DNA from 4 places in the Candidatus Sarcina troglodytae genome. Region 3 is predicted to be linked to each of the others. Evidence: riboswitches for the same ligand, from Rfam matches in the RefSeq annotation. Region 3 holds a riboswitch; each other region holds the start of a gene.
What was found. A riboswitch is a leader RNA that binds a small molecule or an ion and turns the genes downstream of it on or off. The one in region 3 is predicted to bind S-adenosylmethionine.
Positions count from the first base shown of each region.

Region 1: another riboswitch for S-adenosylmethionine. It lies ahead of metK (methionine adenosyltransferase); the one in region 3 lies ahead of HH195_RS10565 (O-acetylhomoserine aminocarboxypropyltransferase/cysteine synthase family protein).
Region 2: another riboswitch for S-adenosylmethionine. It lies ahead of HH195_RS09350 (Na+/H+ antiporter NhaC family protein); the one in region 3 lies ahead of HH195_RS10565 (O-acetylhomoserine aminocarboxypropyltransferase/cysteine synthase family protein).
Region 4: another riboswitch for S-adenosylmethionine. It lies ahead of metF (methylenetetrahydrofolate reductase [NAD(P)H]); the one in region 3 lies ahead of HH195_RS10565 (O-acetylhomoserine aminocarboxypropyltransferase/cysteine synthase family protein).

Region 1 is NZ_CP051754.1:1,922,118-1,927,909, reverse strand. It holds gene HH195_RS08835 (M23 family metallopeptidase) at 1-21, shown strand, start outside; gene spoIIID (sporulation transcriptional regulator SpoIIID) at 93-347, shown strand; gene yyaC (spore protease YyaC) at 461-988, opposite strand; gene HH195_RS08820 (hypothetical protein) at 1,101-1,757, shown strand; tRNA gene HH195_RS08815 (tRNA-Thr) at 1,917-1,991, shown strand; tRNA gene HH195_RS08810 (tRNA-Tyr) at 1,999-2,083, shown strand; tRNA gene HH195_RS08805 (tRNA-Val) at 2,097-2,172, shown strand; tRNA gene HH195_RS08800 (tRNA-Thr) at 2,187-2,261, shown strand; tRNA gene HH195_RS08795 (tRNA-Tyr) at 2,267-2,351, shown strand; tRNA gene HH195_RS08790 (tRNA-Val) at 2,365-2,440, shown strand; tRNA gene HH195_RS08785 (tRNA-Thr) at 2,455-2,529, shown strand; tRNA gene HH195_RS08780 (tRNA-Tyr) at 2,535-2,619, shown strand; SAM riboswitch class I at 2,697-2,796, shown strand; gene metK (methionine adenosyltransferase) at 2,923-4,098, shown strand; gene recD2 (SF1B family DNA helicase RecD2) at 4,322-5,792, shown strand, end outside.
Region 2 is NZ_CP051754.1:2,021,981-2,027,772, forward strand. It holds gene HH195_RS09340 (class D sortase) at 15-581, opposite strand; gene ispF (2-C-methyl-D-erythritol 2,4-cyclodiphosphate synthase) at 697-1,170, shown strand; gene HH195_RS09350 (Na+/H+ antiporter NhaC family protein) at 1,293-2,600, opposite strand; SAM riboswitch class I at 2,744-2,891, opposite strand; gene HH195_RS09355 (pyridoxamine kinase) at 2,981-3,814, opposite strand; tRNA gene HH195_RS09360 (tRNA-Gly) at 3,916-3,989, opposite strand; tRNA gene HH195_RS09365 (tRNA-Lys) at 3,993-4,068, opposite strand; tRNA gene HH195_RS09370 (tRNA-Gly) at 4,092-4,165, opposite strand; tRNA gene HH195_RS09375 (tRNA-Lys) at 4,169-4,244, opposite strand; tRNA gene HH195_RS09380 (tRNA-Gly) at 4,267-4,340, opposite strand; tRNA gene HH195_RS09385 (tRNA-Gln) at 4,342-4,416, opposite strand; tRNA gene HH195_RS09390 (tRNA-Arg) at 4,420-4,496, opposite strand; gene HH195_RS09395 (hypothetical protein) at 4,605-5,276, opposite strand; gene HH195_RS09400 (HNH endonuclease signature motif containing protein) at 5,439-5,792, shown strand, end outside.
Region 3 is NZ_CP051754.1:2,269,268-2,275,059, reverse strand. It holds gene HH195_RS10570 (amino acid permease) at 160-1,593, shown strand; SAM riboswitch class I at 1,729-1,839, shown strand; gene HH195_RS10565 (O-acetylhomoserine aminocarboxypropyltransferase/cysteine synthase family protein) at 2,001-3,287, shown strand; gene HH195_RS10560 (homoserine O-acetyltransferase/O-succinyltransferase family protein) at 3,289-4,164, shown strand; gene HH195_RS10555 (YjiH family protein) at 4,238-5,605, opposite strand.
Region 4 is NZ_CP051754.1:1,453,391-1,459,182, forward strand. It holds gene HH195_RS06515 (homocysteine S-methyltransferase family protein) at 1-1,447, opposite strand, end outside; gene HH195_RS06520 (vitamin B12 dependent-methionine synthase activation domain-containing protein) at 1,455-2,147, opposite strand; gene metF (methylenetetrahydrofolate reductase [NAD(P)H]) at 2,128-3,027, opposite strand; SAM riboswitch class I at 3,108-3,200, opposite strand; gene HH195_RS06530 (lysophospholipid acyltransferase family protein) at 3,469-4,197, shown strand; gene HH195_RS06535 (zinc-ribbon domain-containing protein) at 4,307-4,459, opposite strand; gene clpB (ATP-dependent chaperone ClpB) at 4,706-5,792, opposite strand, start outside.

The DNA of each region.
Region 1 (5,792 bases), 350 kb from region 3:
AATGAGCTAAAAGTAGAATAATAAATAAATGAATATAGTCAGTCATTTTATGACTGACTATTAAATAATTAATATTTATTAAGGAGGTTTTTATGAAGGATTATATTGAAGAAAGAGTATTAGAAGTTGCTCAATATATAATAGATTCTAGAGCAACAATAAGGAAAACAGCTAGAGTATTTGGAGTAAGTAAAAGTACTATACATAAAGATATGACTGAAAGATTGCCTAAGATAAATCCATGTATAGCAGAAGAAGCTAAAAGCATATTAGATTTAAATAAAGCTGAGAGGCATATAAGAGGTGGTAAAGCAACAAAGCTGAAATATAAAGTGATAGAAGCTTAATACATTGATATAATTTTATATTTAACATATTGAATTTTAATTATATTATAAGCACAAGATTAAATACATGGTATTAATAAATTCTTTATGATAAGTAAAGTTTATATTTTTAATTACAAAGAATTTTTAAGGTGGTATGCATGGATAATTCCATTTCGAATAACCTTAGCCATTTCCATAATTAAATTTAATCTTATAGGTCTATTAGTAAACAATTCCAAACTATCTGAGGAGTCAACAATTCCTATTATAGAAGCATTGCCAACGCTTTGGAGGGTTTTACCTACACCTTTTCCTGGATGGATAGGCTCATCTCTAGTGTGAATTTCGCCTATGGCATTTGCATCACCTAAGCATGCATCAATTGCTATTATAGAAGCGGTGGGATAGTTATTAGATATTTCTTTTAACCTAGTATCTAAATTTAGAGCATGTATTGGAGAAGCAAGAGTGCCAAGTATAGGTAGAGGGAATAAAGCTTCTTCTAATAATGTTCCAACTAATGGTCCAAGTGCATCTCCGATACATTTATCTGTACCTATACAAACTATGATAGTGTCATTAGTAATGTAATCTTTTAAAAAATTAGCTATATTGTAATAACATAATGGCGAACTATAATTAACTTTTATTTTGCTCAAAGTGTCACCTCCCTCATAAATTTATATGAAATAAATAAAAAAAATATTAAATAAAAACAAGAGGTATTAAAAAGAATTATAAATAATTATATTTTTAAAGGAGACATTAGATGTGAAAAATAATAAAAAGGAAATATATTTAATAATTATTACTACTTTTTTTAGTGTAATAATTATGGTGTTTAGTTTTAGTATTAAGCAACCTAAAAGTTACATTGATGAGAAAATAGAAGAAAGCGAAGAAAATTATTTAGATAAAGATATAGCATTTAATAAAAATAAGGAGGAGTCTTTATTAAGTGAAAAAGATAATCAGATTTCTAAAAATAATGCTGATCAAGGGATAAATATAACTAATAAAAAAGAAGATATTTTAGAGGAAGATGAATTTTCAAGCATTTCTAATGAACATGTAGAGGTTATAGACGAAGAAAATTCACAGAAAATTATGCTTGTGGATAAAGATAAAGAAGAGAGGGTAGAAGAGGAAGTTGTACAAAGTGTATTTAAAACTGATAAAAACAGTATAATAAATAAAATATCAAGTATTGATAAATTAAAAATAATGAAAATGGCAAATAGTTTATCAGTAAATGATTATAGGAATCTTATAAATAATATCAAAAGGAATGATGAAGTGTTAGCTGCAACTGAAATATTTGAGCTATTAAAAAATAAATTATCAAAAAAACAGTATGATGAATTAGTTTTAATTTTGGATCCATATATAGATATAAAAATGATAGAAAATAAAATAAATGAAAAATAAAGAAAAACATATTAAATGAAAAAAATAAAGAGAAAAATGATAATAATTTAAAATAAAAAGAAAAAATGGCCTAAAAATAAGGTTGAAATAAACATAAATAACATATATACTAAGTCTTGTCGATTGGAGATGTTTCAAGAGAAAAAACAAAAAAGTTACGCTGGCATGGCTCAACGGTAGAGCAGCTGACTTGTAATCAGCAGGTTGTAGGTTCGATTCCTATTGCCAGCTCCAAAAATGTGGAGGAATTCCCGAGTGGCCAAAGGGGGCAGACTGTAAATCTGTTGTCAGTGACTTCGATGGTTCGAATCCATCTTCCTCCACCAATAAAAACAATAAGGTCGCATAGCTCAGCTGGGAGAGCATCTGCCTTACAAGCAGAGGGTCACAGGTTCGATCCCTGTTGTGACCACCATTAACTTAATATATGCTGGCATGGCTCAACGGTAGAGCAGCTGACTTGTAATCAGCAGGTTGTAGGTTCGATTCCTATTGCCAGCTCCAAATGTGGAGGAATTCCCGAGTGGCCAAAGGGGGCAGACTGTAAATCTGTTGTCAGTGACTTCGATGGTTCGAATCCATCTTCCTCCACCAATAAAAACAATAAGGTCGCATAGCTCAGCTGGGAGAGCATCTGCCTTACAAGCAGAGGGTCACAGGTTCGATCCCTGTTGTGACCACCATTAACTTAATATATGCTGGCATGGCTCAACGGTAGAGCAGCTGACTTGTAATCAGCAGGTTGTAGGTTCGATTCCTATTGCCAGCTCCAAATGTGGAGGAATTCCCGAGTGGCCAAAGGGGGCAGACTGTAAATCTGTTGTCAGTGACTTCGATGGTTCGAATCCATCTTCCTCCACCAAATAATAGGCACTATATTTTATGAAGATAGTGTCTATTTACATAGTTAAATGCATATACATATTAGAGTATATATAACTCTTATCAAGAGAGGTGGAGGGAAAAGGCCCTATGAAGCCCGGCAACCAGTGATTTACCAAGGTGCCAATTCCTGCAGTGTTTTATTGCAAGATAAGAGGAGCTTAGTGAATTCAAGTCTCTTCTTAAATTAAGTTGAGGCTTTTATTTTTAAATTTTTTAAGAAATTTAAAAAGGCTATTTAAGAAAGGAGTGAAAAAGAGGTTATTTTATATAACCCATAATTATGAGAAGATTATTTACATCAGAATCAGTAACAGAAGGGCATCCAGATAAAATTTGTGACCAAATATCAGATGCAGTTTTAGATGCTATAATAGCACAAGATCCAACAGCAAGAGTTGCTTGTGAAACAACAGTAACTACAGGGATGGTTATGATAATGGGAGAAATATCAACTAACTGTTATGTTGATATTCCTAAAGTAGCAAGAGAAACTATAAGAGAAATAGGATATGATAGAGCTAAATATGGTTTTGATTGCGATACTTGTTCAGTAATGACAACAATAGACGAACAATCAAATGATATAGCAATGGGTGTTGATGAAGCGTTAGAATCAAGAGAAGGTCAAAAAGATGATATTGAAGCTGTAGGGGCTGGAGATCAAGGTATGATGTTTGGTTTTGCGACTAATGAAACTGAAGAATTTATGCCTGCACCAATAGCTATGGCTCACAGATTATCAAGAAGATTAACTGAAGTTAGAAAAAATGGTACTTTACCTTATTTAAGACCAGATGGAAAAACTCAAGTTACAGTTGAATATGAAGATAATAAACCAGTAAGAATAGATGCTATAGTTATATCAACACAACATGGACCAGAAGTTTCTCAAGAACAAATAAGAGAAGATTTAATGGAACATGTAATAAAAGCTGTTATACCAGCAGAATTATTAGACGGTGAAACAAAATATTACATAAATCCAACTGGAAGATTTGTAATAGGTGGACCACAAGGGGATAGTGGATTAACAGGAAGAAAAATAATCGTTGATACTTATGGTGGATATGGAAGACACGGTGGTGGAGCTTTCTCAGGAAAAGATCCAACAAAGGTTGACAGATCAGCTGCATACGCTGCAAGATGGGTTGCTAAAAACTTAGTAGCTGCAGGAATTGCTGATAAATTAGAAATTCAATTAGCTTATGCAATTGGTGTTGCAAAGCCAGTATCAATAGTTGTAGATACTTTTGGAACAGGTAGAATATCAGACGATAAGATAGTTGAAATAGTTGAAAAAATATTTGACTTAAGACCAGGTGCTATAATAAAAGATTTAGAATTAAGAAGACCTATATACAGACAAACAGCAGCTTATGGACATTTCGGTAGAACTGATATAGATGCTCCATGGGAAAAATTAAACAAAGTAGAAGAGATAAAAAAATATCTTTAAGATATAAATGTTAAATAAGCATTCTTGTAATTTAATTACAAGAATGCTTATTTTCATATAAAGGAAAGTAGATTTTTTATTTTTTCAATTAATTTTTAACTTCATTTATTTATTAAAATAGTATATGAAAAATATTTTGATAAAATCATTGCAATTTAAACAAATTAAAATATGATATACTAATTATAGATTAAAGATAATAAATATTTGTAGGAGAACTGTTATGGAAGTATTAAGTGGTACAGTGGATAGTATTGTTTATAGAAGTGAGGAAAATGGATATACTATTGCTAAAATTAAAGATGATAATATTATTTATACGATAGTGGGAGAGATTCCTCATATAAGAGAAAGGCAATTATTAAAACTTTCAGGCACTTGGATTAATCATCCTAGTTTTGGGAAAGAGTTCAAAGTTGAAATTTGTGAGGAAATCATTCCAAGTTCTTCAAAAGATATAGAAAAATATTTATCATCAGGGGTAATACATGGTATTGGACCAATTACTGCTAAGAAAATAGTAAATAAATTTGGAGATAAAACATTAGAAATCTTAGATAACGATATAGATAAATTAAAAAATATAGATGGTATAGGAAATAAAAAATTTAAGATTATAAAAGAATCTTATGTAGAACAAAAAGAACTTAAGGATATATACATATTTTTTCAAAGTCATGGATTAACAATAAAGCAATGTATGAAAATTTACAAAAAATATGGGGTTATAGCCATTGATGTAATTAAAGAAAATCCATATAAACTTTGTGAAGATATTTTAGGAATTGGTTTTAAGATATCGGATAAAATAGCTAAATCAATAGGAATTGATATAGAATCACCTTTTAGAATACAAACTGGTATACAGTATATAATAAATGAATTTTGTATGGCTGGAAATACATATATGCCAAAGGATATACTTATAGAAAAATCAATTAAGATTTTGCAGGTTTCTAAAGAAATTATAGAAAAAAATATTTTAGATAGTGCTTTAGATAATAAAATAAAGGTTGAAAAAATATATGGAATTGAAGGTGTTTTTACTATACCGTATTATTACTGTGAACTTGGAATAACTAATAAAATATTAAGTTTAGCGATAAGTGATTTTGAACAGATAGATGAAAATGTAGAAAATTTAATTAAAAAGTTTGAAAAGAAAAATAATATTAATTTTGGAAAGGTTCAAAAAGAGGCTATTGAAGGTGCTTTTGAAAATGGTATAGAAATAATAACAGGAGGTCCAGGTACTGGTAAAACAACTATAATAAAATGTATAATAGATATATTTGAGAAATGTGGTTTTAGTGTAGCTTTAGGAGCGCCAACTGGAAGAGCTGCTAAAAGAATGAGTGAATCTACTGGTAGGGAAGCTAAAACGATACATAGAATGCTTGAAATGGGAATTAGAGATGATAAGGATTTTGCATTATTTTTAGAAGATGAAACTACATTAAAGGCAGATGTAATTATTATAGATGAAGCTTCAATGATAGATGTAATTGTTATGAATTCTCTTTTGAAAGCTATAAAAAGTGGAACAAGATTTATAATTGTAGGGGATATAGATCAATTACCATCAGTTGGCCCTGGAAATGTTTTGAGGGATTTAATAGAAAGTGATTTTACAAAGGTTGTGAGATTAGATGAAATTTATAGACAAGGCAAAGAAAGCATGATAGTTATAAATG
Region 2 (5,792 bases), 250 kb from region 3:
CATTTAACCCTTTGTTATTTCAATCTTCCTCTTATTATCAACCTATTCTTGCTGTCTAATGTACAAGTAACTATTGTTACAATAGATTCATTTTCAGTATTATCTAATATATAAGTTTCATCTGGAGTGACTACAAAACTTGAATTTACCAAATATATATATTCTTTATTTTTATAAGTAAATATAATTTCATCTCCATTTTCCAATTTATCTATTTCTTTAAATGGTTGACCATAATTAGACGTTCTGTGCCCTGCAATACATAAATTACCTACCTCACCTGGCATAACACTATCTTTAAAATGCCCCACAAGATATTTTATATTTTCTTTTTCTACCCCCTCAACTACAGCTATCTCCAAATTTATTTTTGGTATATTTAAAACCGCCATAGGCTTATCCACATTATTCTCTATCTCAACTTGCTCATCATCTTCATCATAAAAATTTAAATTTTTAAAACTTTCTAAACTATCCTGTTGTCTTTTATAAGTATCATATTTCATAAAAATAGTAACTGAAATTAACAAAATACCTATACCCATAAAAGTAATACCAATCACGTTTTTTAATTTATACATAAAACATAAAATTCTCCCTTTCTAAAATTAAATTAATATTATATATTTATATTATACATTTATATTAAGTTCTTGAAAATTGAAATAATGTAAAATTTTAAAAGAGGTGATTTTTTTGAGAATAGGAATGGGCTATGATGTTCATAAACTTACAGAAAATAGAGATTTAATAATTGGCGGTGTTAATATTCCTTATGACAAAGGGCTTTTAGGACATTCAGATGCTGATGTCTTACTTCATGCAATTATGGATAGTCTTTTAGGTGCAGCCGCCCTAGGAGACATAGGTAAGCATTTTCCAGATACTGACGAAAAGTATAAAGGAATAAGTAGCATAAAGCTATTAACTTATGTAGGTGAATTACTTAAAAAAAATAACTTTGAAATATTAAACATAGATTCTACAATTATTGCACAAGCACCTAAAATGGCGCCTCACATAACCACCATGAGAGAGAATATATCAAATGCTCTTAATATAGGTATGAATCAAATAAATGTAAAAGCAACAACAGAAGAGGGTTTAGGGTTTACTGGTAAAAAAGAAGGTATTTCTTCACAAAGTATCTGTCTTTTACTAAAAAAATAATAATTCCTTAACCTTTAATATTAAAATAATATATTGCAAAGTAAAAATTTTTACTTTTTAGCACATTATTTTAAAATAAAAAAGGGATTATATCAAACATTTGATACAACCCCTTTTTTGTTTTATGCTAACTCTTTTTTAAGAACACTTGCCTTACTTCTTGATTTAAATACAGTAATAAATATCACTGCACAAATCCCCATTAAATATGGATAGAAAAGATATTTCATTATTTCTATTGGGGATACAGAAGCTATTGCTGCTGCTGATAAAAGTTGTGCTCCATATGGTATAACTCCTTGCATTGCACAAGAGAACATATCTAGTATCCCTGCAATTCTTGTAGATTCTAACCCATATTTATTGGATATATTTTTAGCTATTGGACCTACCGTAACTATTGCTATTGTATTGTTAGCTGTACACGCATCAACAATTCCAACTAAAGCTCCAATTCCAAGTTCTGCTCCAGTTTTTGTTTTTATTCTGCTTGTTATTAAATTTAATATAAAATCTATTCCACCATTTTCTTTAACTACATTTACTATACCTCCTATTAAAAGAGCAATTATAATTGTCTCACTCATTCCTGATATACCAGAAGATACAGAATCTAAAAATGTATTTACAGTTAAAGAATTTGTTAAAAAGCCTATTCCTGAAGCTAATACAATTCCACCTGTTAACACCATTATTACATTAACACCTAACAATGCTGCTACTAAAATACCTAAATAAGGTATAACTTTTATAAGATTGTAATCATAAGAAGCAGATGCAACTTGCGCCCCATTTCCTAAAACAATATAAACTATAATAGCTATAATAGCTGCAGGTAAAACAACTTTAAAATTAGTTTTAAATTTATCCTTCATTTCACAACCTTGAGTTTTTGTTGCCGCAATTGTTGTATCAGAAATCATTGATAGGTTATCTCCAAACATAGCTCCTCCAACTACTGCACCAACTATTAAAGGAGTAGCAAGTCCTGTTTTAGCCGCTATTTCAACAGCTATTGGAGCAACAGCCGCGATTGTTCCCATAGATGTACCTAAAGATATGGCAATGAAAGCCGAAATAACAAATATCCCTGCAACTAAGATATTGCTTGGAATAACTGTAAGCCCTAAATTTACTGTAGCTTCAACAGCACCCATTGATTTTGCAACTTGAGCAAAAATTCCAGCTAAAATAAATATAAACACCATTAAGATAATATCTAAATGTCCAGCCCCCTTGCAAAATGTTTCTAAACTATTATTAAAACCTTTTTTTCTATTCATGAAAATAGCTACAACTGCTGCAATTATTCCTGGAACCAAAACAGACATAGCATAAAAATCATTTAATAATATACCTCCTCCTAAATATATAGCCATAAAAAGAATTAATGGCAATAATGCTAAGGCATTTCCCTTACTTTTTTCCATTTAAAATCACTCCCTAAAATAATTAAACCAAATAATCTTAAAAGCAGTAAACCTAAGTTAATAAAGTTTCAAACCTTATAATAGCATTTATAAAATAAAAAAACTTCTGCCGATTTAGACAGAAGCTACATATACGTGTTTATCACTTATCTCTCAGTTAAATCTGCAGGAATTAGCACCACTATATTTTAATATTACTAATAAAAGCCTAAATACACTTATTAAAAGCAAATTAATAATATTGGTTGCTGGGCTTCACAGGGCCAGTCCCTCCGCCTCTCTTGATAAGAATTATTCGATTTTTATTTATATTAACATCTATTATAAAATTTGTCAATCATAAATTTATATATATTTTCTACATTTTATTAAATTTTTTTCTAAATATCCTTTAAAAATTTTTCTAAAATTATCCCTTGATTTTTAGGATAATCAAGTTTAGAACTATTTTTAATTACTTTTTGTAGAAAATCACAAGCTTTTTTTACAGATTCCTCAAAAGATTTGTTTTGCATCATTGAGCCTATTACAATCGAAGTAAATGCATCCCCAGTTCCAGAGTAAGAAGCATTTATCCTTTTGTTTTTTATTTTAATAATCTTCCTTTCTTCTTTATCATAAGCTATAGTATTTATATACTCCTTATTATACTCATTTACTACACTAGTTATGATAACTTTTTTTATCCCTAACTTACTAAGTTCTATAGCATATTCTTCAACTTCTTCATTTGTGAAAAACTCTTTATATTCTTTTCCAAGTAAAAAACAAGCCTCTGTTATATTAGGTGTTATAATATCAGAAAATGCTATAAGCTTTTTCATACTTTCTACCATCTTAGTATCTATTCCAATATAAAGTTTCCCATTATCCCCCATAACAGGATCAACAACTACAAGTGTATCATTTTTTTTAAAACTTCTTATAAAATCAATTACAAAATTAACTTGATTAGAGTTTCCTAAATACCCACTATAAATACATTGAAAATTTATTTCTAAACCTTCCCAATGTTTTTTAGCCTCTTGCATAAAATCACTCAAATCAACAAAAGCCGGTTTGCCAAACCCACCTGTATGTGTAGATAAAATAGCCGTTGGCATAGGACAAACTTCATTTCCCATAACAGATAAAATAGGTATTATTGTAGTTAATGATGCTTTCCCAAAACAGGACATATCATGTATGGCTGCAATTCTTTTTATATAATTCATATTTTTTACTCTAGCCTTATTTTAGACAATCCTTTCTTACATATTTTCATTTTTATATAACAAAAACAGTTTGATAATAGCTTATCAAACTGTTCTTTATTTGGAGCGGGTACTGAGAATCGAACTCAGGTGTTCAGCTTGGAAGGCTGACATTCTACCATTGAACTACACCCGCATATGGTGCATCATCAGGGGATCGAACCCTGGACACCCTGATTAAGAGTCAGGTGCTCTACCAACTGAGCTAATAATGCACAAAACTGTTTTTAATTTTTAATGGAGCGGGTACTGAGAATCGAACTCAGGTGTTCAGCTTGGAAGGCTGACATTCTACCATTGAACTACACCCGCATATGGTGCATCATCAGGGGATCGAACCCTGGACACCCTGATTAAGAGTCAGGTGCTCTACCAACTGAGCTAATAATGCACAAAACTGTTTTTAATTTTAATGGAGCGGGTACCGGGAATCGAACCCGGGTGTTCAGCTTGGAAGGCTGACATTCTACCATTGAACTACACCCGCATGGCTGGGATAGCAGGATTCGAACCTACGAGTAACGGAGTCAAAGTCCGTTGCCTTACCGCTTGGCGATATCCCAAAATGGTGTACCTTTAGGGATTCGAACCCCAGGCCCACGCCTTAGAAGGGCGTTGCTCTATCCAGCTGAGCTAAAGATACACGTTTTTGCTTGTACGTTTTTCAACGACAAGATAAATTATATAACATGTAATTTATCTTGTCAATACATTTTATTATTTTTATTTTATATATACAACATGATAAATATTAAATTATTTCCTTTAGTTCTTTGAATAAATATTGCTTTAACTGTTCTCCTTTTTGCCTATCCTTACTTGCCTGCTCACAAAAATTTAACCATTCATCTCTAGTCATAGACGTTTCTTGTTTAAAACATTTCGTATAATTCGTCTGAGAAATCGTTTTTATAACAAATTCACCTAATTCCTTAGAACTAAAAAATGCTTTCATATATAAAAACGAATTAGCATCACCTATCCAATTAGAGTTAAATTTACTACAAAAACTTATAATTTTTCTATGACAATCTTCATTTTTAAATCTCCATAAATTTTTAATTTCCTTTATATCGTCTTCTATATATTTTCTTTCATCATCTGTAACTTTATTCTTTATCACCGCATCATTAAGTATAGAATCTACTGTTGCTATCGGAATTTTAGTAATAGTTTTTTCTCTTCCATAAATCCACATATAATAAGCTTGTGGCAAAAAGCAATACTGTACATATCCCAAAAAAGCATCTATATTTGGAGCAGGCACCCATCCACTTTCTACCCCAGATTTTTTAGTGAAAATAGTATAATGGAGATATATAGTTTTATCTGTTATATAGTCATATCTAAACACCCGTTCTCTTAAAGTTTTATTCTTTCGTATAAAAGGCTCCCAATAAGATATAGAATTATAATTTTTCACAAACTCTCCCCCTATATATAATAAAATCACTATTTACTTCCATAAACTTAATAAAAACACCTTTAATTATTTCTATTAATTATAATAATTTATTGATTCAGTTTATTCTTTATGATAGTTTATATATATATTTATTTTTTATATTTATTTAGAGGTGATTATTTGAGTTATTCTTGTGAAATATGCAAAAAAGATGGTGATATCCATCATATAGTTCATAGAAGCGAAGGTGGGTTAGACTTTAAATTAAATTATAAATATTTATGTCCAAACCATCATAGGGGTAAAAATGGACCTCACAAAAATAAATTTGTAGATTTAAACTATAAATTAGAAATGCAAATAGCCCTAGAATCAACTCTAAAAAAAGAATTTTACTCACTAGATGAAATATACGAACTAACTCATATTAAAAAAAACCAATTGAAAAAACTTAGTAAGAATTTGAAATTATATAAAGAAGGTTATATGTCTAAGGATATAATATTTGAACTTATGGGTAGAAAAAAATATTCT
Region 3 (5,792 bases):
AGTTAATAATTTTTAGTTAAGATAGAAACTATTTCTTTGTCGTCTTGCAAAGAAGTAGTTTTTTTGCTTTAGAAAAAATATGTTTTGAATTATATATTTTAAACAATGGATTGTTCTAAAAATTAGATTTGAAAGTTAATGAAAGAGGAGGTTTTTTGTTTGGAGAATAAAAAGAAGCTTTCAATGTTTGGATTTTTGTTTATAACAGGTTCAATCCTTGTAGAGTTGTATGAATATCCAACCTTTGCAACATCAGGCTTTAGTGCTGTGTTTTATTTATTAGCTGGAGGATTTTTATGGTTTTTACCAGTTGTATTGTGTGCAGCAGAGATGGCAACTGTTGAAGGATGGAGTGAGGGTGGAGTTTTTACTTGGACCAAAAATACTTTAGGTGAAAAATGGGGATTTGCTCACATATTTTTTCAGTTTGTTGTTTTTACAATAGGTGCAGTAACAATGATATATTATGTTGTGGGTGCAATAGCATATGTAACTGGATGGACAGCGTTAAATTCAGATCCAACACTTAAATTTTTAGCAGTAATTATAATTTTCTGGGCTGTAACTTTTATTCAATTAAGTGGAATAAGAAATACGGCTAAAATAGCTAGAATTGGATTTATAGGTGGTGTTTTAATACCAGCATTTATTTTATTTATTTTATCAGCAGTGTACATATTTTCAGGAAATCCAATTGATATAGACATAAGTACAAAGACATTTTTACCTAATTTTACAAATATAAATTCATTGGTTGTATTAGTGTCATTTATGTTATCTTATATGGCGGTTGAAGTTTCAGCAACTCATGTAAATGATATGAAAAATCCAAAAAGAGATTACCCAATAGCAGTAATTATTTTATTATTTTTAGCAATAATTTTAAATACAATAGGAGCTATATCAGTAGGTGCAGTTGTCCCTAAATCAGTTCTTAGCTTAAATGAAGGAGTATTTCAAACTTTTGCACTACTTATTAATCACTTCGGGCATTTTTCATGGCTTGTGGATATTATAATAATTTTCTTAGCGATTGGTTCTATTGCAGAGGTTAGTTCTTGGATTGTAGGACCAACTAGAGGACTTTCTGTTGCAGGTGAATATGGAATATTTCCTAAGGGGTTAGCTAAAAGAAATAAAAATGATGTAGCACCAAAACTTTTAATAATTCAAGGAATTGTTGTTACAATGTGGGCAATAGTTTTAACTTTTGGAGGCGGAAGCTCTAATGTTTCATTTTTTATGGCAATGACATTAACAGTTATTGTTTATCTTGCTGCATATTTTTTATTTTTCTTAGCATATATTAATCTTGTACTTAAGAAAAGAAATTTAAAGAGAGCTTACGAAATACCTGGGGGAATAGTAGTAAAACTTATTTTAGCTATAATAGGTTTAATATTTTCAGTAATAGCCTTTATAATATCTTTCTTGCCACCATCTGGTCTTCAAAGTGGTAGTATAGGAGAGTATACAACAATATTAATTGTTTGTTTTGCAGTAACTATGGTGTTACCTTTTATAATTTATTATGTGTTTAAAGGAAGAAAGATTAAAGCAACTTCAAATAATGTAGAAGCTAAGGTTAGTTAGATTAAAATATTATTAAAGTTTTTATAAATAGGAATATTTTACTTTAAATATTATTATAAATTATATTAAGAAGTTGTAACAAATAAAATAAATATTAAATATTATAAAAATATAATTAAAAAATAAATAAAAAATCTTTTATCAAGAATGGTGGAGGGACTGGCCCTATGAAGCCTAGCAACAGCCAATAATCATATTGGAATTGTGCTAAATCCTGCAAGAATTTATTTTTTTGAGAGATAAAAGTAGTTTATGAGTACATTAATTTAGTAACTAAACTATTTCTTTATCTTTTTAGATATAGAAATAGTTTTTTATTTTATAGAAAAATAAAATTTTATTTATCATGTATAAGTTAATTATTATTGATTATTGCTAAAAAATGTAGTATTAAGGGGGAATTAATAATGAATAAAGAAAATTTGAAAAAAGAAACATTATGTATAAAAGGTGGATATAATGGTGAAACGTTAAATTCAGTTACGTTACCAATAGTTCAAAGCACATCTTATAGATTTGATAGTGCAGAGCAGGTGGCTAATCTTTTTGATTTAAAAGAAAATGGGCATATATATTCTAGAATAAGCAATCCAACCGTGGCTGCACTAGAAGAAAAATTAACAGCTCTTGAAGATGGAGTTGGTGCAGTTTGTGTATCATCAGGTCAGTCAGCAGTGCTATTAGCCGTTTTAAATATTTGTAAAAGTGGTGATCATGTAGTTTCAGTTTCTAGTGTTTATGGTGGAACTTTTAATCTATTTAATGTAACATTAAAGACTTTCGGAATAGAAACAACATTTGTTGATCCTTATGATAGTGAAGATGAAATTTTAAGTAAGATTCAAGATAATACTAAGCTTATATTTGGTGAAACCATAGGAAATCCTAGCCTTAATATATTTGATTTTGAAAAATTTTCAAAGGTTGCAAAGATATCTAATATTCCTTTAATTATAGATAATACAACTGCAACGCCGTATCTGTTTAATCCATTTAAATATGGAGCTAATATTATTGTTCATTCTACAAGTAAATATATAGATGGTCATTCGGTAGCGTTAGGTGGTGTGATTATTGATGGAGGTAATTTTGATTGGGAAAATGGAAAATTTAATGAGCTTACAGAACCAGATCCAAGTTATCATGGGTTAAAATATGTGGAAACTTTTAAAAATTCAGCGTATATAGTTAAGCTTAGGGTAACGCTTCTTAGAGATTTAGGGAATGCAATTAGTCCTAATAATGCCTTTTTAACTAACCTAGGATTAGAAACATTGCATTTAAGAATGGATAGACATAGTAAAAATGCTCTAGCCTTAGCTAAATTTTTACAAACTCATAAGAATGTAGAATGGGTTAATTACCCTCTTTTAGAATGTAATAAAGATTATAAGATAGCTAAAGAGTATTTACCAAAAGGAGCATCTGGTATATTAACATTTGGTGTAAAAGGAGGAGTAAAATCTGCTAGAAAACTTATAGGTAGTTTAAAATTAATTCCTTTGGTTGTTCATTTAGGAGATGTTAGAACAACTTTAATACATCCAGCTAGTACAACACATAGGCAATTATCAAAAGAAGAACTTAAAATTTCAGGTGTATCAGAAGATTTAGTTAGGGTTTCGGTAGGAATTGAAAATATAGATGATATAATATGTGATTTTGAGCAAGCCTTAAATAAGGTAGGATATTAAAATGACCATTTATATTTCAAAAAAATTTCAAGCAATAGAGATATTAAAAGATGAAAATATAAGTATAAATTTTAATGGATGTAAACATGGGGCAAAGCATATTGGAATAGTTAATTTAATGCCTAAAAAAAGTGAAACAGAAGCTCAAATAGTAAAACTTTTAAATAACTGTGATGAGGATTTGAATATTCATTTTATAAAAATAAATACTTATAAATCAGAACATGAAAATTATAGATATATGCAATTAAATTATGAGGATTTCGATGAGATTAAACAAAAGCTTGATGGGATTATAATAACGGGAGCCCCATTAGAGAAAATAGAATTTAGAGATGTTTCTTATATAGATGAATTAAATGCTATATTAGATTATATAAGAAAGAATAAAAAATACTCGCTTTATATATGTTGGGGGGCACAAGTTGCTTTGAATCATTTCTATGGCATAAGAAAAGAGTTAAAGGGAAGTAAAATATTTGGAGTATTTAGACACAAGATTATAAAGAGAGATGATATTTTAAAAGATGTTTATAATTCTTTTAAATCACCTCATTCAAGGTACACATCTTTGAATAGACAAGATATAGAAAATAGCAATAGTTTAGAACTTTTGGCTATAACAGAGGAAAATGAAGAACATATTTTAAAGGGAAACTTTAATGATTATTATATTTTAGGACATTTAGAGTATGATAAAGATACGCTAAAGAAAGAGTATTTAAGAGATTTAAATAAAGGATTAAAAATTAATATTCCAAAGTATTATTTTAAAAACAATTCCATAGAAAGTGATATAGATTTTAGTTGGCGAGAAGATGCTATTAAAATTTATAGTAATTGGATTAAAATTATAAGTAAAGACAATGGTAAATAAAATTTTAAAAACTCCTAAGTATAAAATATTTAGGAGTTTTTGATTATAATAATTTATTTTGTTTAACTGTTTTTTAAAATAATATATGAGCAATAAGAGTTATTATAGGCAATGTTATCAATGTTCTCATTAAAAATATTATAAACAAATCTTTAAGTTTCAAAGGTATTTTAGAACCTAAAATTACACTTCCAACTTCTGAAAGGTATATAAGTTGTGTTACTGAAACGCAAGCTATTATAAATCTTGTCATATCTGATGATATTTTTGTAGCCATAACTGATGGTAAAAACATATCAGCAAAGCCAACTATAACTGTTTGCGAAGCCGCCTGAGCTTCTGGTATTCCTAAAAGTTTAAGTAGCGGAATAAACGGTGCTCCAAGCCATTGGAATATTGGTGTATATTCTGCAAGTCCTAATGCGATAGTTCCCATAGCCATAACTATTGGTAAAACACCAATCCACATATCTAAAACATTTAGAAATCCTTCTTTAAAAAAAGCTTTAATACCCTTTTGAGTGGATGCTTTTTTTATAGCTAAATCAAGACCAAAGGTAAATGGGGTATAGCCATTTGGAATTTTTTCTGTGCTTTTAGGTTGTACTCCATTATGATATTTATTAGGAATATTTTTAAGTGGCCAAGTCCTAGGTAAAACTATAGCAGCGATAATTCCAGAAATCATAACAGTTAAATAAAATGGTATGAACATATGGCTAAGACCAACTTGAGATATTATAACAAAACTAAATGTAACTGACACAACAGAGAAAGTTGTACTAATTACACAAGCTTCTCTTTGGGAATAGAATCCTTCTTCATATTGTTTTGAAGTTAGCAATACTCCAATTGTTCCATCTCCAAGCCAAGATGTTATACAATCTACTGAAGATCTTCCAGGAAGCTTAAATAATGGTCTCATTATTTTGGTAAGCATAGAACCACAGAACTCTAAAAGACCAAAGTTTAATAATAATGGTAGGAATAATCCTGCAAAGAAAAATACCACAAACAACGTAGGTAAAAGTCCTGTAAGTATAAATGCACCTGTATCTTCAGAAGATATAAAGCCTGGCCCTATATTTAAATAAGACATTAAAACAAATAAAGCTCCTAATATTCTTCCAATTAACCATATAGGTTTTATATCAAAAAATGTTTTACATACTTTATTATTAATCATAAATTTAGGTTTTGTTATTTTGTAAATTGCAGTAATTACACCAACTAAACAAATCAAAATTGTAAGGACAAGGGGTAATATATCACCTAATAAGCCTTGTACAATATTTGAACAAACTGCAATTGGAATTGAAAGTTCACCATTATAGTAAATGGGAACCATAAATAATGTAACTCCTATAAGAGAAGGGATTATAAATTTTAATAGATTACTATTATTATTTTTTTGTTTGTTAGTCAACTCCTTAATCAACATAGAATTTCCCCCTTACATGTATAAATATAAAGTAAATTTAAGTAATACTTGTAAATTATACAAATAAATATATAAAAAATCAATAGTTTCAAAGGAATTAATTTAAAAAAAATAATATTTATGTATAAATATACAAATTAATAATAAAAGTAAAAAACTTCTCTTTATTAAATTTAATATAAGAGAA
Region 4 (5,792 bases), 820 kb from region 3:
CAAGCTTTTCTTTTATCATTGTTATGGATTTTAATGTTTCAAAAACTTCTTTTTGTTGAGCTGAAGCTGTTAAAACTAAACAATCTATAAATATATTTTCTTTACATATTCCATATTCTTGAGCCCTGTTTATTATCTTTCTTGCTATTTTAAATCTTTCTTCACAAGTGCTTGGTATCCCTTTTTCATCTAAAGTAAGCCCAACTACACATGCGCCATACTTTTTAACTATAGGCAATATATTATCTAATACTTTATCTTCACCATTTATAGAATTCACTATAGCTTTTCCATTATAGTATCTTAATGCCATCTCTATAACATTTTTATCTGTTGAATCTATCTGAAGAGGCACATCTAGAATTTCTTGTATACCTAAAATAACATTTTTCATAACTTTTTCTTCATCTATATTAGGCAACCCAACATTGATATCTAAAATATCTGCCCCTCCCTCAACTTGTTCTATAGCTTGTTTTAATATATAATTTAAATCATTGTTTTTCAAAGCTTCCTTAAACAATTTTTTACCTGTTGGATTTATTCTCTCACCAACTACTTTAACACCATCTATTTCCACAAATTTAGAAGGAGTACATACAGCACATATATTTCTTTTCTCTCTTTTTTTAATATTTTTCTCTTGTATTTTTTCTCTAACGGTTGCAATATATTCTGGAGTAGTTCCACAGCATCCTCCTAAAATATCCGCACCTAAACTTAAAAATTCAACCATATAATTTGAAAATTCATTTTTATCTATATCATAAATTGCTACCTCTCTATTCATTTTTGGAAGACCAGCATTTGGCTGCACTATAACTTTTTTATTCGCAACCTTTAATATTCTCTGTATTATAGGCTTTATTTCTTTTGGTCCTAAGGAACAATTTACACCAATTGCATCTACTCCTAAGCCTTCTAAAGTTATAACCATACTCTCAGGAGTACACCCTGTAAATGTCCTTTCGTTTTCTTCAAAGCTCATTGTACAAAATACGGGAAGATTACTATTTTCTTTTGCTGCTAAAACAGCCGCTTTTGCTTCATATAAATCCGTCATGGTTTCTATTAATATAATATCTGCACCAGATTTCACACCTTGAAGTATTTGCCTTTTAAATATCTCATATGCTCTATCAAAACTTAATGTTCCCATTGGTTCTAAAAGTTGCCCTATAGGTCCTATATCTAATGCAATTTTTACATTTCTGTCTGCAACCGCTTCTTTAGCAATATTTACAGCACTATCTATTATTTCCTCTACTGTGTATCCATATTTTTTAAGTTTAAGCTCATTTGCTCCAAAAGTATTGGTTGTTATAATATTAGCCCCTGCATTTATATATTCTTTATGAATATCACAAATTATATCTTTTTCACTTATATTAAAGCACTCTACTCCATTTTCAAGGCTTAAACCTTTTTTTTGAATCATAGTTCCCATTGCACCATCAAATAGTATTATTTCCACAGATATCACCCTTTCTCTTGTATAAACAATCTTTATTTTTTAAGCAAACAGCACATTTTTGTATTTGTTTTTCTATATTCTCTTTTGATATCCCAATTATTGCTGTAACTGATTTTCTGGGTATTAAAATATTATTTTCTGAACATGTAAGCCCTATTTCTTTTGGGCAATTTAAAAGATTTATAAAATTACTTTGAATCTCTATTGGTAAATCTCCATAACCTGGACTATACCTTGTTGTTATAAATCTATTTTCTCTTTTCATATCATTTTTTATTGCTTCTTCTAATGAATCACAAACTTCTTCAATAGCAGTTGTTCCACAACAATCTATAATAATTGATTGTGATAAAGACTTCTTTTCATAAAGTCTAAATAATTTTTCAAAATCATTTCCTAATGTTGTTGCTATTAAAAAACATTCATCACATAATCTTAAATGTTTCTCTATGTCTTTTCCCATTAAAATAAAATTCGTCCCTTTTAATAATATTCCTTCTTCTACCCTTACTATTTTATATCTTTTAATTACATATCTTAAATGTATATAATTCTTTACTAATTGTTTTATTGTCTTAATATCATCCTTTATTTGTTCATCTAATATTTGTCCACCATATCCTAAATATCTTAAAATCTCAATTGTATTTATTTTAATTTCTTCCAAATTCATCTATACTCCTTTTATTTATGCAACTTACTATTGATGATATATTCTTTATTATACTTTTAGCAACTATTGGATTGTTCATAGTATATATATGAACTCCTTTAACTCCTGAAGACACTAAATCTATTATTTGTTCCACTGAATAGGCTATTCCAGCATCTCTTAATGCTATAGCATCATATTCATATTTATCTACTATTTTCATAAATTTTTTAGGAAAAGTAGCACCACATAAAGAAATTATCCTCTCTATCTGTTTTTTATTTACAACAGGCATAACACCAGATTGTATAGGAACATCTATATTCGCACTATAAACCTTGTCTAAAAAATTATAAAATATATTATTATCAAAAAATAATTGCGATACTAAATTATTAACTCCACAATCAACTTTCAATTTCAAATTTCTTATATCTTCATCTAAAGTAATACACGCTGGATGTCCTTCTGGATAACAAGCACCTGCAATATTAAAATCATTATACATTTTCACATAAGAAATTAAATCACTTGCATATTTAAAATCACCACAAGTACAATTTCCTGTAACATCTCCCCTAAGAGCTAATATATTTTCAATATTGTTATTTTTTAATAATTTTAAAATCTTATCTATATCTTTTTTAGTTGATTTTATACATGTTAAATGTGCAACTGATTCTATATTATACTCATTCTTTACTTTACTAGCTAAATCTATTGTTTTATTATTAATAAACGATCCTCCAGCACCATAGGTTACACTTATATAATCTGGATTTAAAATTTTTAACTCATCTAATGTATTATATATTTTGTTCACATCACCATTAGGTTTTGGTGGAAATATTTCAAAAGATATTACGACCTCTTTTTTATTAAAAATTTCACTAATTCTCAATTACTAATCCCCCCTAAAATAAAAACGCCTAAGAGAAATATCCTAGACGTTTATACAAATACAGTATATACATAAAATATCTCTTATCTTTCAGTAAAAACTGCAGGATTTAGCACCATAAAATTGGTTGCTGGGCTTCATAGGGCCAGTCCCTCCACCACTCTTGATAAGTATATTAAATTGATTTTTATTTATCATTCTTTAATTGTTAAATTTTAAAAAAATTTAAATAAGTTTATTTATATTTATATGCTAAAACTTTATTAAATAGAACTTTTAATAGTTAATATAGTTGTTGTTTCATGACATTTATAATATGCTATAATTATATTGTCATTATCTAAATTATTATAAATTTTAATATTATATTACTTATAAGGAGGTGAATCCGTTAATATATAAACTTAAAATAAAGTTTATATGATTTAAAACGGATTAATAATGTTTAGATCATTTAAATGGTATATACTAGGATACGTAGGAACGTTAGTTGCTTTTATTCCTAAAGAAAAGGAAGCTCAAAAACTACTTGCTGAAGGGAAAATAGATGAGATGAATAATATAGTTTGTCTAGGCACAAGAACTATATCACAAAAACTAATAAAACTTTCCGATTCAACTGTAAATGTTCATGGGCTTGAAAATATTCCTGAAGGTCCTGTCTTATTTGTCTCTAATCACCAAAGCAATATGGATATTGCTATAATTTGTGGATTTATAGACAAACCTAAAGGTTTTATTGCTAAAAAAGAATTAAAAAAATTACCTTTAATAAATAAATGGATAACCCTAGCAGGTTCTATATACTTAGACAGAGAAAACCCTAGAAAGTCTATGGAAGGAATATTAGAAGGTATTAAAACTTTAAAAAATGGACACTCTCTAGTAGTTTTTCCTGAAGGTACTAGAAGTCGTGGCGATAAAATGGGGGAATTTAAATCTGGAAGCTTTAAATTAGCAACTAAATCTAAAGTTCCTATAGTTCCTCTTACAATTGATGGGACTTATAGAGTTATGGAAGCTAACAAAATACTAATTAAACCTAGTAATATAAACTTCTATGTTCACAAGCCTATATACACAGACAAACTTTCTAAAGAAGAAATTACAAAATTACCAGAAACAGTTGAACATATCATACGAAGCAAACTCCCAAATAAAGGAGAGTAATTATAGTTGATTTAATATTTTTGATAAAATATTAAATATATCTTGTTTATTTTGCATTATACAAAAATAAGAGCTATAAAAAATTATAGCTCTTATATGTTAAAACAAATTATCTTCTATTTTGTTGCTTTCTTGCTCTTCTGCATTCTGGACATCTTACTGGATCATTATCAAATCCTTTTTCTTTGTAAAATGCTTGTTCTCCCTCTGTGAATATAAATTCTTTTCCACAGTCTTTGCATACGATTGTTTTATCTGCCATTTTCTATTCCTCCAATTAGAAAGATAAATAACTATTAACAAACTCTCTAAAATGGAGAAATTCATTAATTAATTAAAATCTTTATTTATTTTATTGTTATTTTAGCACAGTATTTATATGTTTTCAATAAGTTTTATTAAATTTTAGCAAAAAAATATTTACGTTTTCATAAAATAAAATTTCTTTAAAAAGACACTTTAATATATCTTAATTTAATTTCAAACCATTAAAGTGCCTAATTATTTTTTAATTATTTTTTATAACAATATTGTTTCCATCTGTATCTACTATTATAACAGAGTTATCTTTTATCTCTCCAGCTATTATTTTTTTTGCAATATCTGTTTCTAAAACATTTCCTATAAACCTTTTAAGTGGTCTTGCTCCATAAACTGGGTCATACCCTTGCTTAGCTAAAATTTCTTTAGCAGAATCTGTTACATTCATGTCAATATTTCTATGTTTTAATCGTTTTTTAACATCTTTTAAGAATATATCAATTATCTTTTTAATTCCTTCAAGATTTAATGGCTTAAACATTATAATGTCATCAACCCTATTTAAAAATTCAGGCTTAAACCTTAATTTCATTTCATTCATTACAGCATCTCTTGCCTCTTTAGATATTTCACCATTTTCATTGTTTTCTAGAAGATAGTTACTACCAATATTTGATGTCATAATTATTATTGTATTTTTAAAATCCACGGTTTTACCTTTATTATCAGTAAGTCTTCCATCATCTAATATTTGTAAAAACATATTAAATACATCTTCATGAGCTTTTTCTATTTCATCAAACAATATAACAGAATATGGTTGTCTTCTAACTGCTTCAGTTAATTGACCACCTTCTTCATATCCAATATATCCTGGAGGAGGTCCAACAAGTCTAGATACAGCATGTTTTTCCATATATTCTGACATATCTATTCTTATTATATTATCCTCACTATCAAAAAGATTTCTAGCTAAAGTTTTGGCAAGTTCTGTTTTACCAACTCCTGTAGGTCCTAAGAATATAAAAGAACCTATTGGTTTATTTTCATCTTTAAGTCCAGCCCTTGCCCTTATAACAGCATTAGCTACAGCTTCTGTTGCCTCTTCTTGACCTATTACTCTCATTTTTAATTCTTCTTCAAGTCTTAAAAGTTTCTCTCTTTCACCTTCAACTAGTCTAGTTACAGGAATTCCAGTCCATTTAGAAACTATTTGAGAAATTTCTTCTTCTGTTATTTCTTCTTTAAGCATGGAAGTATCGTGATTTTGTTCCATATCAGCTTCTTTTTCTTTTATTTTAGCTTCAATTTCTGGAATTCTACCATATTTAATC